DNA from 3 places in the Kribbella lupini genome. Region 1 is predicted to be linked to each of the others. Evidence: riboswitches for the same ligand, from Rfam matches in the RefSeq annotation. Region 1 holds a riboswitch; each other region holds the start of a gene.

Evidence for each region. A riboswitch is a leader RNA that binds a small molecule or an ion and turns the genes downstream of it on or off. The one in region 1 is predicted to bind cobalamin.
Region 2: another riboswitch for cobalamin. It lies ahead of ABD235_RS20870 (ABC transporter substrate-binding protein); the one in region 1 lies ahead of ABD235_RS38775 (ribonucleoside-diphosphate reductase subunit alpha).
Region 3: another riboswitch for cobalamin. It lies ahead of ABD235_RS05430 (magnesium chelatase subunit D family protein); the one in region 1 lies ahead of ABD235_RS38775 (ribonucleoside-diphosphate reductase subunit alpha).

What each region holds. Positions count from the first base shown of each region.
Region 1 is NZ_BAAANC010000006.1:63,187-68,189, forward strand. Features, by position in the region: gene ABD235_RS38775 (ribonucleoside-diphosphate reductase subunit alpha) at 1-2,489, opposite strand, end outside; cobalamin riboswitch at 2,621-2,777, opposite strand; gene ABD235_RS38780 (DinB family protein) at 2,836-3,417, opposite strand; gene ABD235_RS38785 (class I SAM-dependent methyltransferase) at 3,822-4,649, shown strand; gene ABD235_RS38790 (DUF2255 family protein) at 4,636-5,003, opposite strand, start outside.
Region 2 is NZ_BAAANC010000002.1:1,575,442-1,580,444, forward strand. Features, by position in the region: gene ABD235_RS20860 (FecCD family ABC transporter permease) at 1-962, opposite strand, end outside; gene ABD235_RS20865 (FecCD family ABC transporter permease) at 971-2,074, opposite strand; gene ABD235_RS20870 (ABC transporter substrate-binding protein) at 2,071-3,099, opposite strand; cobalamin riboswitch at 3,124-3,312, opposite strand; gene ABD235_RS20875 (hypothetical protein) at 3,374-4,354, opposite strand; gene ABD235_RS20880 (aldehyde dehydrogenase family protein) at 4,423-5,003, opposite strand, start outside.
Region 3 is NZ_BAAANC010000001.1:1,195,339-1,200,341, forward strand. Features, by position in the region: gene cobN (cobaltochelatase subunit CobN) at 1-1,960, shown strand, start outside; gene surE (5'/3'-nucleotidase SurE) at 1,973-2,734, shown strand; cobalamin riboswitch at 2,882-3,017, shown strand; gene ABD235_RS05430 (magnesium chelatase subunit D family protein) at 3,090-5,003, shown strand, end outside.

The sequences.
Region 1 (5,003 bases):
TCGATGTCCACGTGCCAGGTCTCGAGGTACGCACAGACCGCGCCCTTACGTTTCCCGCCGTTGTGAGCCAGCCCGGCGACGGTCATGTACGACTCGTCGACCTCCACTTCGAGGTCGTGAACGACTGGGACCGTCGCGGTACGCCGGACGTCGCGAACGCGGGAGAACACCATGCCCTGGTGGCTGATCCAGTTGTGCTTCCGGATCGGGGCGACGCCCACCAGCTCGGCGATCGAAGAGACGGCTGGAATTCGTAGGTCGAAGGTTTTGACCGGTTTGGTGAAGGTGATGACAGATCCGTCGGAGCGCCGGCCCTCGTGCGCCCCTTCACGGATCCGGTACTGACCTGCTGTCGGAACGCCCAAACGAAGCAACTGGTAGCGCAGGCCGACGGCGAGTCGCTGCGACGTGCTCGTGAAGTAGATCTCCTGGCCACGGGACACCCCACCGTCCGTCTCCAGCAAACCCCGGACGAGTGCGAGTGTCTGCGGACGCGGTAGGTGAGCGAACCGTCGAGAGATGTGCTTGTGGTGGAGTTCGTCGTACAGATCGTCGGAGGTGAACGGCAGGGTTGCCTCGCCCTGGCCGGTGATACGTCCCGTGATCGGGTCCCTGAGAGCCCCGCGTCCGGAGGCCCAGTGAATTTGGCGGTAGGTGTCCGCCCGCCCGGTTTCCCAGAAATGAATCTGCCGTGCGGTCAGGTACTCGCGAACGAACGACAGGTGTGTGTCACGCTGTGGGTTGCCGGACACACCCCACTGGCGGCCCTGTTTCGACAGATGGCCGTCGCCCAGCAGGATGCCGTACAGGCGGGCGTCCTCCTCGGTCAGCCCCGGGACCGGAACGACGTCCCGGGGGATCACCTGCCCTACGTAGTCACCCTTGCTGAGCATGCCGGCCTCGACCCACGTCGCCTGCACCTTCTTCTTGGCCAGCCAATCGATGGTGCGCTCATTGCTCTGCTCCATCGGAACGCCTTGGATCGCGTAGAAAGGATGGCCGGCGGTCACCACGAGCGGATCGATCGAGTGCTTGACGTCAAGCTCCACCATCGGATCGTTCTGGTCGTAGGTGAAAGTCTTGGTGACTTCGCGGTAGAAGCCGCTGGCGCCCAGTACCAGCTCTCCGACCGCGATTTCACTGATTGGCGTCGGTCCTGCTGCGGCGTACACCAGAGTCTGCGGAGCGAAGCATTGGTTCACTGCGACGGCGGTGTCGTTGGCGATCTTCAGGAAGGGGACGACGCCCTGGGACTCGCCGCTGGTGCCGCGGATCTTGGCGCCGATGCCGCGGACGGGGGTCCAGTCGTTGCCTAGGCCGCCGGAGTACTTGGCCAGGAGGGCGTTGTTGCGGATGCCGGTGAAGATGCCGGACAGGTCGTCCTGGACGGTGGTGAGGAAGCAGGACGACAGCTGCGGGCGGGTGGTGCCGGAGTTGAACAGCGTGGGCGTCGACGACATGAAGCGGAACGAGCTGAGCAGTTCGTAGAACTCCAGTGCGCGGGCCTCGCGGTCGTCCTCCTTGAGGGCCATGCCCATCGCGACGCGCAGGAAGAACGCCTGCGGCAGCTCGAAGCGGACCTTGTCGATGTGCAGCAGGTACCGGTCGTAGAGGGTCTGCAGGCCGAGGAACGCGAAGTCCAGGTCGCGCTCGGGCTTGATCGCCGCGGCCAGGCGGGCGAGGTCGAAGGTCGCCAGCTCGGGGTCGAGCAGGCCGGCCTCGATGCCGACGGAGACGTAGCGCGGGAAGTACTCGGCGTACGCCGTGCTCATGTCGGCCTGGGTCGCCTGCCGGGGTTGGCCGTGCACGCGACCGAGCGTCTCGCGGCGGATCTGGTCGAGCAGCAGGCGCGCGGCGGCCTGGCTGTACTGCGGCTCGGTCTCGACGTACGACCGGGCGGCCATCACCAGGGCGAGCTCGACCTCGTGCTGGGCGATGCCGTCGTAGCAGGAGCCGAGGGTCTCGTCGAGGATCTGCTCGGGGTCGACGGCGTCCAGGCCGGCGGCCGCCTCGGCGATGACGAGTCGGAGACGGTCGACGTCCAGTGGCGCTGTGCTGCCGTCGACGGCACGGACAGTGACGACCGGCCTCTCGGTGACACCGGCCGGGTCGGCCGGCGTACGGGCTTTGGTGCGCTCTTCGCGGTACAGGACGTAGGCGCGGGCGACCTGATGCTCTCCCGCGCGCATGAGGGCCAGCTCGACCTGGTCCTGGATGTCCTCGACCTGGACGCTGCGGCGTGAGTCGCCGCGGCTGGTCAGAGCCGTGACGACGCGGTCGGTCAGGTCGGACACCAGGTCGCGGACGCGGTGGCTGGTGCCGGCCTCGGCACCTTCGACGGCCAGGAAGGCCTTGCTCATCGCGACCGCGATCTTGGTCGGGTCGAACGTGGTGCTGGTGCCGTCGCGGCGGACGACGGTCAGCTGGGACGCCGACGCGTCGGGCAGGGGGCCCGGTGCGGTCGGCGACGAGGACGAAACGATGGTCACAAGCGCACTCTCCACGCGAGTTCCGGAGGACCAGGACCCGTGCGAGAGCGCGCGACGCAAGGCAGTACGGCGAGTACGACTGCCTTGACGTCCACCGACCCACCCACGAGGTCTCGGACCAACGCGTACCGGCGGTACGCGCACCGGTGGCAGGTACTCGGACTCGCGGACGACTTGTCCGCTCACCGTTGCGGGGCAGCTCCGGACTCGCACCGGATTCCCCTGTTGCCTCCACCCGGCCGCGCTTCGTCGCGTCGTCCGGGCAGAACCACCAGCACGCAGAACATTAGCGCCGGACCACGACATGTAGTGTCTCGACGCGCCGCGTGTCGCATATTTAGTGGTTTCAGGCGGCCAGCGCATGCAGATCCTGGAGCGTCATGATCTCCGAGCCATGGTGGATCAGCTCCCGGTTCAGCCGCAGGACGACGTGGCCGAACGGCTCCGCGGCGTCCAGCTCGGTGGCCTGGCTGAGGCCGACGGTCATCACCTGGTCCTCCTCCAGCCCGGCGATCGACTCCTGCCAGGCGTCGACCCAGTAGGTCAGCCAGGCGACCGCGTCCCGGGCGTTGCCGTGCAGCGTGATGTCGGTGCGGCCCTGGAGCTTCTCGCCGAAGGTCCACTCCCAGCGCTCGAAGAACGTCTCGGTCAGGTGGGCGATCAACCAGGCGATCGTCCGTGGCCCGCGATGGTCCGGTTCGTCCGGCCACTGCGCCACCCACTCACCCGACCCGAGCGAGCGGAACCGGCCGGCGTGCCGTCGCCGGACGACGGTCAGCGCCTCCGCGCTCGGTCGCCAGAAGTACTCGTCGTCGGTGAGTCTGGCCAGTCGCTGGGCGAGCACCATCCAGCTGAAACCGAGCTGGCCCCGCACCATCGCCATCGCCGACGGTCGCTCCAGGATGTCCCAGTCGAACGGTTCCGGCATCACAGATCCTCACGCTCCCCGATTCCCCGCGGTTTGTCCTTGCGTCGAACATGTGTTCGAATTGTGGTCGAGCGGACGCCGGAAAGTCAATCAGCACAGCGTGTCGGTGCTGGTGCTTCCGGTGGTCGAGTGCTATTGCGGGCGCGATCGGGGAGATGGTGCTGAGTGAGACCCAACCGTGATTACTCAGCGTGGCCGACGGGAGTAGAGTCACGCTGGGTGAGCAGAGCTGGGGGAACGCGCTCGGGACGTCCGGGCGCACAGCGGCTGCTCACGGGACTGCTTCCGAGGGGGAAACTCGTGTCGCCGGGTGAGCGGAAATGAGCCTGAGTGGGGATGCCTGGACCTGGGCCTGGAGAGACTGGGAGGACGAGGACCGGAGCAGGCGACAGAGGGAGAAGCCGGTGACGTTGGAGGCCGACGAGCTGGCGCGGGTGGCCGCGAACGAGGCGGACTGGGACGCGCGGGCTCCGCTGCACGCGGCGAGCGAGTTCTACGAGCGGCCGGCGGAGTTCTGGTTCGCCGACTACGAGTGGGACGACCTGGGGGAGCTGGGCGGACGTGATCTCGTGCACCTGCAGTGCCACCTGGGGACCGAGACGATCGCCTTTGCGCGCAAGGGCGCGAAGACCTTCGGGCTCGATCTGTCGGGGCGGTCGCTGGACGAGGCGCGGCGGCTGGCCGATGACGCCGGCGTCGGGATCGAGTACGTGCGGGCCAACGTGTACGACGCGGCGGAGGCGCTCGGGGGACGGCAGTTCGACGTCGTCTACACCGGGAAGGGCGCGCTCTGCTACCTGCCTGACCTGACGAAGTGGGCCGAGGTCGTCAGCGGTCTGCTCAAGCCTGGTGGGTTCGTCTACCTCGTCGAGTTCCATCCGCTGCTGAACGCACTGCGGCCGATGGGGTCGCCGGGGGAGTCGGACGAGCTGGTGCTGCGGCACGACTACCTGGAAGGGCGCGGCGCGATCGCGCACGAGTCGACCGTCACGTACACCGGCGACGAGGTGCCGGGCCGCAACACCAGCTACGAGTGGATGCACGGCCTGGGCGAGGTGGTCACCACGCTGTCGGCCGCGGGCTTGCGGATCGACAGCCTGCGCGAGTCCGAGGTGCTGCAGTGGCCGCGCTGGTCGTCGATGGTGCAGACCCCCGAGGGCTGGTGGCGCTTGCCGGACGAGGCGCCGCGGATCCCGTTGCTGTTCGCCCTGAAAGCCACTAAGCCGGTGTGATCCGGTCCTGCTCCGGAGTGAGCCGCAGAGTTGTGGCCGCGGCCGCCGGGGACACCATCTGCTCGATGGTCGAGGCGCCGTAGCGCGCGTACTTCGTGCGGTAGGCCGTGTCGACGTCCGCCCGCAGCTGCTGCGATCTGGAGCCTACGTCCTCGACGGAGACCTCGGACTGCAGGTCGGGAACGCGGATGCAGGCACGCTGGGAGTCGAGCACGTGAGCGAACCAGCCGGTGTTGCGGCGGTACCAGGTGCGGACGTACACCTGCTCGTCGACGCAGACGACCCAGATCGGCACCCAGCGTCGCAGGGTGCCGTCGGTGCGTCGGGCGGCGATCTGCAGTTCGTCGGCGGTGG
Region 2 (5,003 bases), on a different contig from region 1:
CCCAGGAACGCCGTGACGACGCCGACGGGCAACGGGATCGGCGCGAACAGCTCGCGCGCCACGAGGTCGGCGGCGACGACCAGCAGCGCGCCGATCGCGCCGGCGGCGAGCAGACCGGCAGCGCGTTCGGCCAGCAGCCGGCGGGCGATCTGCGGAGCGACCAGCGCCACGAAGCCGATCGGGCCGGCCGCAGCGGTCGCCAGGGCGGCGAGGCCGACGCCGATCGCGATCAGCAGTCCGCGCGACAGCTCGACCCGTCCGGCCAACGTGCGGGCGAGATCGTCGCCGAGCTCGAGCAGGCGCAGTTGCCGCGACGCGACCACGGCGGCGGGAAGGAGGACAAGCAGCGTGAGCCCGATCATCCACACCTCCGGCCAGGACCGCCCGGCCAGACTTCCGGACAGCCACATCAGCGCGCTCTTCGCGGTGTAGATGTCGGCCAGGGTCAGCAGGTACGCCGTGAGCGAGCCGATGATCGCGGTGACGCCGATCCCGACCAGCACCAGCCGATAGCCCGCGATCCCCCGCTTGAAGGCGAACAGGTAGATGGTGATTGCTGTGAGCAACGAACCGCCGAGCGCGCCGACCGGCAGCCAGAACGGGCTCGCGCCGAGGAGCGTGATCACCACGACCGCGGCCAGCGCGGCGCCGGCGTTGATGCCGATCAGGTCGGGGCTTACCAGCGGGTTGCGCGCGAGCCGCTGGAAGATCGCACCCGACACGGCGAACGCGAACCCGACGCCTAGGCCGACGAGGACCCGGGGCAGCCGGTTGTTCACCACCACGTCGGTCATGATCAGCGACCCGTCGCCCGCGAGCGTGCCGAGCACCTGCGCGAGCGGGATCTCGTAGTCTCCGACGGTCAGCGAATAGGCGCCCACGGCAACGGCCACCAACAGCGCGACAACCAGGACCACCACGCCGCCGAGATCCACCCGGCCCGACAGTGGACCGATCCGCACGGCCCGGCTCACAGCTCAGCCAGCCGTTGCCGTCGGACCAGCGCGATGAACAGTGGAGCACCCACCAGTGCGGTGATGATCCCCACCTGCAACTCGTCCGGCCGAACCACCAAGCGGCCGATGACGTCCGCGACCAGCAGCAGCGTCGGTGCCAGGACGAGTGAGTACGGGAGGATCCAGCGGTAGTCCGCGCCGACGATCGCCCGGGCGACATGCGGTACGGCGAGGCCGACGAAGCCGATCGGCCCGGCCATCGCTGTCGCCGTACCGGCCAGGAGCATGATCGCGACCCCGGCGAGCACTCGCACCCACCCGACGCGCGTGCCCAGCGTCGTCGCCAGTTCCTCACCCAAGGCCAACTGGTTGAGGGATCGCCCCAGCACGAGCGACAACACGATGCCTATAGCAACGAACGGCAGCGCCTGACCGACGATCGGCCCGGTCGCCAGGGTCAGCGACCCGACCACCCAGAAGCGGAACTCGTTCAGCGTCGACAGATCGAGCAACGTCGCCGCCGACGTGACGGAGCCGAGCATCGCCGACATCGCCGCGCCGGCCAACGCCAGCTTGACGGGCGTCGCGCCGCCGCGCCCGAGAGCGCCGACGAGGTAGACCACGACGGTCGCCACCAGCGCGCCGCCCATCGCGAACCACACGTACCCGGTCAGGCTCGTCACCCCGAAGACCCCGATCGCCGCGACCACCGCGACCGCGGCTCCGGCGTTGACGCCGAGAATCCCCGGATCGGCCAGTGCGTTGCGTGTCACGCCCTGCATCAACGCACCGGCCAGTCCGAGCGCCGCGCCCGCCATCAGGCCGGTCGCGGTCCGCGGCAGGCGCAGGTACCGGATGACTCGATCCGTGTCCGACCCGGTGAAGTCGGCCGCCGCGAGATAGACGTCCCGCGGCGCGAACCACTCCGTCCCGGCGAGCAACGACAGCAGCACGGCCGCCAGCAGTACGCCGAACGCGACCACGAGGCCGCCACCCTTCGTCAGCCCGTGCCGCAGGAGACCCCGCGAACCACCGGCTCCCCGCGGATCGTCAGCACCTGACCTGCCACCCGCCCGGCCCTCGGCTCCCGAGCGGCCGTCCACGACCTCGGCGGTCACTTGACCAGGTCGGGATGGATGATCTTCGCGATCAGCTCGGTCGAGTGCGCACCACGGACACCCGCCGAGTGATGCGCGAACAACCACGGCACAACCTGCTTGTTCCTGACGGCTTTCAGGTTCGCGAACGCCGGGTTCTTCAGCAGCTTGTCGACATCCGGCTGCCCTTGGGTCTCGGTCAGCGTCGCGTCGCAGCACGCACTGATCAGGACGTAGTCCGGATCAGCCTTGATGAACTCCTCGACGCTGATCTTCACGTTCCGCTTCGAGGTCAGCCCCGCGAACGCGTTCACCCCGCCGGCCTGCTTGATCAGTACGGTGCCGAAGTCCGGACCACCGGACACGGTCATCCCGCCGCCCTCGAGCCCGGGCCGCACGATGGCGACCGTCGGCCGGTCCGCACCCTTGACCTTCGCCTCGACCGCGGCGATCCGCGCCTTCTGGTCCGCGATCACCTGCTCGGCCTGGTCGCTTGCGCCGAACAACTTCCCGAGGTCGCGCAGATCGGCGTACACGTTGTCCATCGAGACCGTCGACGGGTCGATCGCCTCGTCGCCCTTGCCGTCCGCGGTTGGGCAGAGCGGACTGAAGATCCAGGTCTGCACGCCGAGGTCCGACAACGACTTGCGGCTGCCGAAGCTGCCGTCGCTGCCGGCCGCGCTGAAGATGTCGTTGAAGCCGGACAGCACGAAGTCCGGGTTCAGGCTGAGCAGCTCCTCGCGGCTCGGCATGTTCTTGTAGTACTTGCGGCCCTGCTGCGCACCGGCGTACTCGGGCAGCGGCTCGGAGTCGAGGAACGCGGTGCCGACCAGGCGGTCGGAGATGCCGAGCGCGTGCGCCAGCTCGATGGCCGGCTGGTACGCCGCGAACACCCGCTTCGGCGGGCCGTCGACGGTGACGTCGAGCCCGCAGTTCTTCACGGTCGTCGCGCTCGCGCTCGGGCCTTCGGCGGCGCCGGCGGTGCCGCAGGCGGCGACCAGGGACAGGAAAACGGCAGCAAGCACTGCCTGGGGTACGACGGCCATGGCGACCGTTCCTCCAACACCTCGTGGACGGGACGCGTCGTGGCCGGTCTCCTGGCTGACGGGACGACCGCATCCGCCGAGCTGACCTTCCCAGCCCTTCCGGGCCAGTGGTCTCACACCTGGTGAACGCTCCGCGGACAATCCCGATCACAGTGGCGAGGGCCGCGCCGGTACTCCACCGGCTTCCCGAACACCACGACCGCCACACGGTAACCCACGGTGCGACCGAGTCGCAGCACGCGGTCCACCAGCGGCGGCCTTCGCCCGACCGGTGTCAGCGCGTGTAGAGCGGCGAGATCGCCAGCGCGAACGTGACCATGTCGTCGGTTTTCACCGCGTTGCCGGGCACCGGAACGAGGTCGGCGATCTTGTCGGTCCCGACGCGGATCGTGCCGCGCCCGGTGGCGGTGTCGACGTACCCCTCGTCGCCGAGCGGGACCGACTGCGACGTGGGGGCCTTGCGGACCGCGGCCATCGCCGCTGCGGCGTCGGGAACCCGCCGGGCGGTCGTGTAGAGCACGGAGGTCGCGGTGATCCAGCCGCAGACGATGTCACCCGCGGCCGTCTGGCTGTCGCGGCGGGCCGTGGCCACGGTACCCATCACCTTGGCGGCCGCGTTCGTCCCGCGGTCGCACTCCGTCCGGGTGATCAGCGGCGCCGCTTCCGGGAGCCCGGCGGCCTGACGCGCCGCCTCCTGCGCCAGTACGACGTACTTGGTCGGCGTCGCAGCCGGACCCTCGACCTTGTAGAGCCGCGTCCCCAGCAGGAACACCGCGAACTTGCTCGTCCCGTAGCCGCCCTGCCCGACGGCGATCGCCCGCGCCGGCTCGCTCTTCGTCGCGGCGTACGCCTTCTGCGCGGCCGTCAGGTCGGCCTTGGTCACCGGCAGCACCGACACCCCGAGCCGAAGCGCGGGCCCGTCCGGATTCGTGCTCAGGCCCAGCTGGCAGATGTCGTAGCTGGGCAGGCCGATCTCGGCCGGCACGGGCTCCTTCTGGATCGTCACCGACGGCACCGCCAGCGTGGTCTGCACCAGCGACTGGTCCATCCGTACGCACAACGTGTCCGCGACCTGCGCCGTCGGCGGCAGGCTCGGCGTCTCCGACGGAGTGGCCGAAGGCGTCTCGGTCGGCGGCGTACTGACCGAGACCAACGGCGGCACGTTCGGTGCCGTCTCGTTGTTCCCGCCCCCACAGCCCGCCAGAGCCAGTACGGCGGAGACAGCCGTGACCGCGACGGCAGCTCGGTTCCGCATTCCGACTCCTCGTGACTGCTCGGTGACAAGGTCTCCGACTGTAGACGCTGCCACCGACGTCCGCGGGCTCAGGAGGTGGGTGCGGGCTCCCAGTGGACGACCTTGACCTGCGTCATCTCGTCCAGCAGCTCAGGCCCGTAGCCGAAGCCGGAGCCACTCGCGCGGCGCGGCTGGGCGGCCCCACCGGGCGCACCGCCGAAGACGGCGTTGATCTTGACCGTTCCGACCGGCAGCTCGCGCCACGCGCGCTGAGCGTTCGCCTGGGAGCCGGTGAGTACGGTCGCGGCCAGCCCGTACTCGTCGTCCGCAGCCAGCCGCAGGGCTTCGTCGAAGTTGTCGACGACGGTCACCGGAGCCACCGGGCCGAACGTCTCGGTCCGCATCACGTCCATCCCCGGCGTACAGGAGGTGAGCACCGTCGCCGGGTAGTGCGCGCCCGGACCGTCCGGGAGCTCGCCGCCGGTCAGCAGCTCGGCGCCACTCTCGACGGCCTGCAGGACCTGCCCGTGCACGCCTTCGCGGTGCCGACGGTCGACCAGCGGAGCCAGTGCGCGCGACTGCGCCTCGGCGGTCAGCGCAGTCAGGAACGGGCCGGCCACCGCGCGGTGCACGTAGATCCGCTCGACGGCGACACAGATCTGACCCGAGT
Region 3 (5,003 bases), on a different contig from region 1:
GCCGATGGCGCGAGCGGAGACGTACGGCGACATGGCGAAGCTGGAGTACCTGCTGGACGAGTACGCCACCGTCCAGGCGCTGGACCCGGAGAAGGTACCGACGCTGCGGGCCCAGATCTGGACGCTGATCCAGGCCGCTCAGCTGCACCACGACCTGCACACCAGCGAGAAGCCGGAGGACGAGGAGTTCGACGAGTTCGTCCTGCACCTCGACGGCTACCTGTGCGAGATCAAGGACGTGCAGATCCGCGACGGGTTGCACATCCTCGGTGGCGGTCCGGTCGGTGAGGCCCGGGTCAACCTGGTGCTCGCCGTACTGCGGGCCGCGCAGATGTGGGGCGGCACGTCCGGCGCCGTACCGGGGCTGCGTGCTGCGCTCGGTGCGACGTACGGCGTGGACGAGGCGGCTCTGCTCGCCGATCCGGGTCGTGCGGTGCCTGCTGAGCTGGCAGCCCTGTCGGAGCTGGCTGACCTGCCTGCGGTGAGTGCGGCCGACGGTGTGGACCTGCTGGAGGCTGTGGCGCGCAAGCTCGTGCTGGGGCTGGAGACGCTGAGCTGGGACGCCGCGAAGGTGCCGGTGGTCGTCGGTGAGGTGCTGGGCCGGCAGTCCGAGGGTGTGGAGGCGTCGCTGCGGTTCGCCTGCGAGGAGGTCGTGCCGCGGCTGGCACGCACCGGTGACGAGCTGACGAACGTAATGCGCGCGCTGGACGGCCGCTTCGTCGAGGCCGGGCCGTCGGGCTCGCCGACGCGCGGTCTGGTCAACGTGCTGCCGACGGGCCGCAACTTCTACGCCGTCGACCCGAAGGCGATCCCGAGCCGGAACGCGTGGGACGTCGGCGTCGCGCTGGCGGACTCGCTGCTGGCCCGGCACAAGGCCGAGACGGGGGAGTGGCCACGATCGGTCGGGCTGACCGTCTGGGGTACGTCGGCGATGCGGACCCAGGGCGACGACCTCGCCGAGGTGCTGTGGCTGCTCGGCTGCCGGCCGGTGTGGGACGAGGCGTCGCGACGGGTGTCGGGCTTCGAGGTCGTGCCGGTGTCCGAGCTCGGCCGGCCGCGGGTCGACGTGACGGTGCGGATCTCGGGCTTCTTCCGGGACGCGTTCCCGCACGTCGTCGCCTGGCTGGACGAGGCCGTGCGGACCGTCGCGGCGCTGGACGAGGCTGCCGAGGACAACTACCTGCGGGCGCACGTCCTCGATGACGTTGCTACGGGCAACGATTTGCGATCCTCGACGGCCCGCGTGTTCGGTTCCAAGCCCGGCTCGTACGGCGCCGGCCTGCTGCCGCTGGTCGACGCGCGCAACTGGCGCACCGACGCCGAACTGGCCGAGGTGTACGCGGTCTGGGGCGGTTACGCCTACGGCAAGGACCTCGACGGCGCCGAGGCGCGCCCGTCGATGGAACGCGCCTACGCGCGGATCCAGGTCGCGGCCAAGAACGCGGACACCCGCGAGCACGACATCATGGACTCCGACGACTACTTCCAGTACCACGGCGGCATGGTCGCGATGGTCCGCCACCTGACCGGGTCGAACCCGAAGGCCTACATCGGCGACTCCGCCGTACCGGCCCAGGTCAAGACCCGCACGCTGGAGGAGGAGACCAAGCGCGTCTTCCGCGCCCGCGTCGTCAACCCGCGCTGGATGGCCGCGATGCAGCGCCACGGCTACAAGGGCGCCTTCGAGATGGCCGCCACGGTCGACTACCTCTTCGGGTACGACGCTACCGCCGGCGTCGTCGACGACTGGATGTACGAGACGCTGACGACGGAGTACGTCGCCAACCCCGAGGTCGCCGAGTTCTTCCGCAAGTCCAACCCGTGGGCACGGCACGGCATCGCGGAGCGGTTGCTCGAGGCGGCGCAGCGGGGGCTGTGGTCGGAGCCTTCCGAGGAGGCGCTGGAGACGCTGCGCACCGCCGTACTGGAGACCGAGGGTGACATCGAGGACCGCGGCTGATTGGGTAGTCGTATGGCTTCGCGGGTTCTGATCACCAATGACGACGGGTACCGGGCTCGGGGCATTCGGGCCCTCGGAGCGGCGCTGGCCGCGGCTGGGTACGACGTACTGGCTGTGGCTCCGCTGGATGACCAGAGCGGCGTCGGGTCGGCGCGGGCCGGGATGGTCGACCGGCCGATCCGGACGGCCTCGGAGACTGTTGATGGGGTGACCTACATCGGCGTCGACGGGACGCCGGCGCTGGCGGTGACACTCGCGCTGGTGGGGTCGTTCGGCGACGTGCCGGACCTGGTGGTGTCGGGGATCAACCACGGGCACAACATCGGCGTACCGATCCTGCACTCGGGCACCGTCGCGGCCGCGCTGACGGCCGCCGGGCAGGGGGCGTCGGCGATCGCCGTCAGCATCGACTCCGAGGACCCGAAGCATCTCGACACCGCGGGCGGCGTCGCCGCGCGGGCACTCGACTGGCTGGCGTCGGAGCCGGCTGGCACGGTCCTCACCGTGAACGTCCCCGATCGCCCGTTGGAAGAGCTGGAGGGCGTACGCCGGGCCCGGCTGGCGCCGATCGGGCGCTCGCGCATCGTCGGCGCTCAAGCGCCGACCGGTGAGCCGATGATCACCCTTGCCCCGCCGTCCGCCGGTGCGGAAGCCGACACCGACGAGGCCTTGCTCGCCGCGGGTTTCGTGACGGTCACCCCGATCGTGGGCATCCGCGAGGTCGACTCGTCGGCGGCGGCTGACTACTTGTCCCAGCATCTGGTTAAGGGCTGAGCCTCGCGTACTCACCCCGAACACGTCCCACCCGAGGTCGATCGGCCGTCGGCCACGCTCCAGCGGCTCGCCCTCTCGCGGCGGTCGACGAGCCGCCGTCCGTTCCCGCCGGGTGAGGTTGGTCTCCGGGCGGCGGGCCGACGGCGGGGATGTGGAATGATCGCCGGGACGGCAGGAGAGGAACACCGGTGACGGCCAGCACGGCCGGAGTCCGGGGCGGTCCCGCCACTGTGACCGGACGTGATCCGGAAGCCAGGACATCTCCCGCCGTCCGTCCGGAAACGCTTCTCCGCGGTCCGGGCGACCGTTGCCGACGCGGGCGTGGACACCCGCAGGACGAAGGGACCCACCGCCGATGCGGCCTGCTCCGACCTCGACCGGTTTTCCGTTCACCGCGGTGGTGGGGATGGACGACCTCCAGCTCGCCCTGATCCTGGCCGCGGTCTCCCCGGCCATCGGCGGCGTCCTGATCCGCGGCGAGAAGGGCACCGCCAAGTCGACGGCGGTCCGGGCGCTCACCGAGATCCTGCCGGCGGTGGACGTCGTCCCGAACTGCCGCTTCTCCTGCGACCCGGCGAACCCGGACCCCACCTGTCCGGACGGGCCACACGCGGCCGCCATCACGACCGTGGACAACCGCCCCGGAGACGGGGGGAGCGCCGCCGCGTCGCCGTCGAGCCGGTCGGCGGCGTCTCCCGCGCCCGGAGCCCCGCGTGAGGGCATCACGCCGGCTGAAGCCCTGGCGCCGTCCGGCGAAGGTGCGCCGCTGGGCCATCTTCCCGGATCCATCGCGTCGGGTTCCTCCGTGCCGACCTCCGTCTCCCGCCCGGCTCGGCTCGTCGAGCTGCCCGTGGGGGCGACCGAGGACCGCGTCCTCGGCTCGTTGCATCTCGAGAAGGCGTTGGCCGAGGGCGTCACGGCGTACGAGCCTGGTCTGCTCGCGGCCGCTCACCGCGGGCTGCTGTACGTCGACGAGGTCAACCTGCTGCACGACCACCTGGTCGACGTCCTGCTCGACGCCGCGGCGATGGGCCGCGCGACCGTCGAGCGCGACGGCGTCTCGGTGACGCACCCGGCGCGCTTCGTCCTGGTCGGCACGATGAACCCGGAGGAAGGCGAGCTCCGCCCGCAGCTGCTCGACCGCTTCGGCCTGACCGTGGACGTCGTCGCCAGCCGCGACCCCGCCGTCCGCGTCGAGGTGATGCGCGCGCGGCTGACGTACGAGGCCGACCCGGCCAGATTCGTGAGCCGGTACGACGGCGCGCAGCGCGAGCTCGCCGAGCGGATCGTCAAGGCGCAGAGCCTGCTCGCCGACGTGATCCTGACCGACTCGGCGCTGCGGCAGATCGCGGAGATCTGCGCCGCGTTCGACGTCGACGGGATGCGCGCCGACCTGGTCACCGCGCGCACGGCGGTCGCCCACGCGGCCTGGTCCGGGCGAACCGTCGTCGAGGTCGAGGACGTCCGCGCGGCGGCGAAGCTCGCGCTGCCGCACCGGACCCGGCGGAATCCGTTCGATGCTCCGGGGCTTGACGAGGATCGGCTCGATCAGGTGATCAACGAGAGCACGCCGCCGGAGGATCCGGACGACGATCCCGAGGGTGGGCCGGGGGGCGGCCCGGGCGGCGTACCCGACGGCGCGAGTCCGGAGGGGAGTTCCTCGGGCCAGGGATCGTCCGACCCAGGATCCGCGGACTCGGAATCCTCTGATCCGTCATCCTCGGCGTCGGACGGCCCGACGTCGTCCGCGGACCAGCCGGACAACGCCGAGCTCGACGGCGCCGACCAGGTCCCGCCCCCCGGCAAACCCGCCGACCCCGACAACCCGGGAAACCCGCAGAACGCGCTCTCCGGCGCCGCTCCCACCGGCGACGTCGCGACCAGCTCCACGCCGTACAAGGCTCGCCTCCTCAGCATCCAGTCGGCCGGCACCGGCGTCGCCGGCCGCCGCTCCCGCGCGATCACCGAGGTCGGCCGGGTCGTCGGTGACCGCGCCCGAGTCGGTCGCGAGTCCGGTCGTCCGCACCTTCTCGCCACGCTGCGCGCCGCCGCGCCGCACCAGCACACGCGCGGCCGTTCAGGACCTGGCCTCGCCGTCCGCGCCTCCGACGTACGGCTCGGGGTGCGCGAAGGGCGCGAGGGGAACCTGGTGATGTTCTGCGTCGACGCGTCGGGCTCGATGGGCACCAAGCGGCGGATGGGCGAGGTGAAGACCGCGATCGTCTCGCTGCTGCTCGACGCGTACCAGCGCCGCGACAAGGTCGGCCTG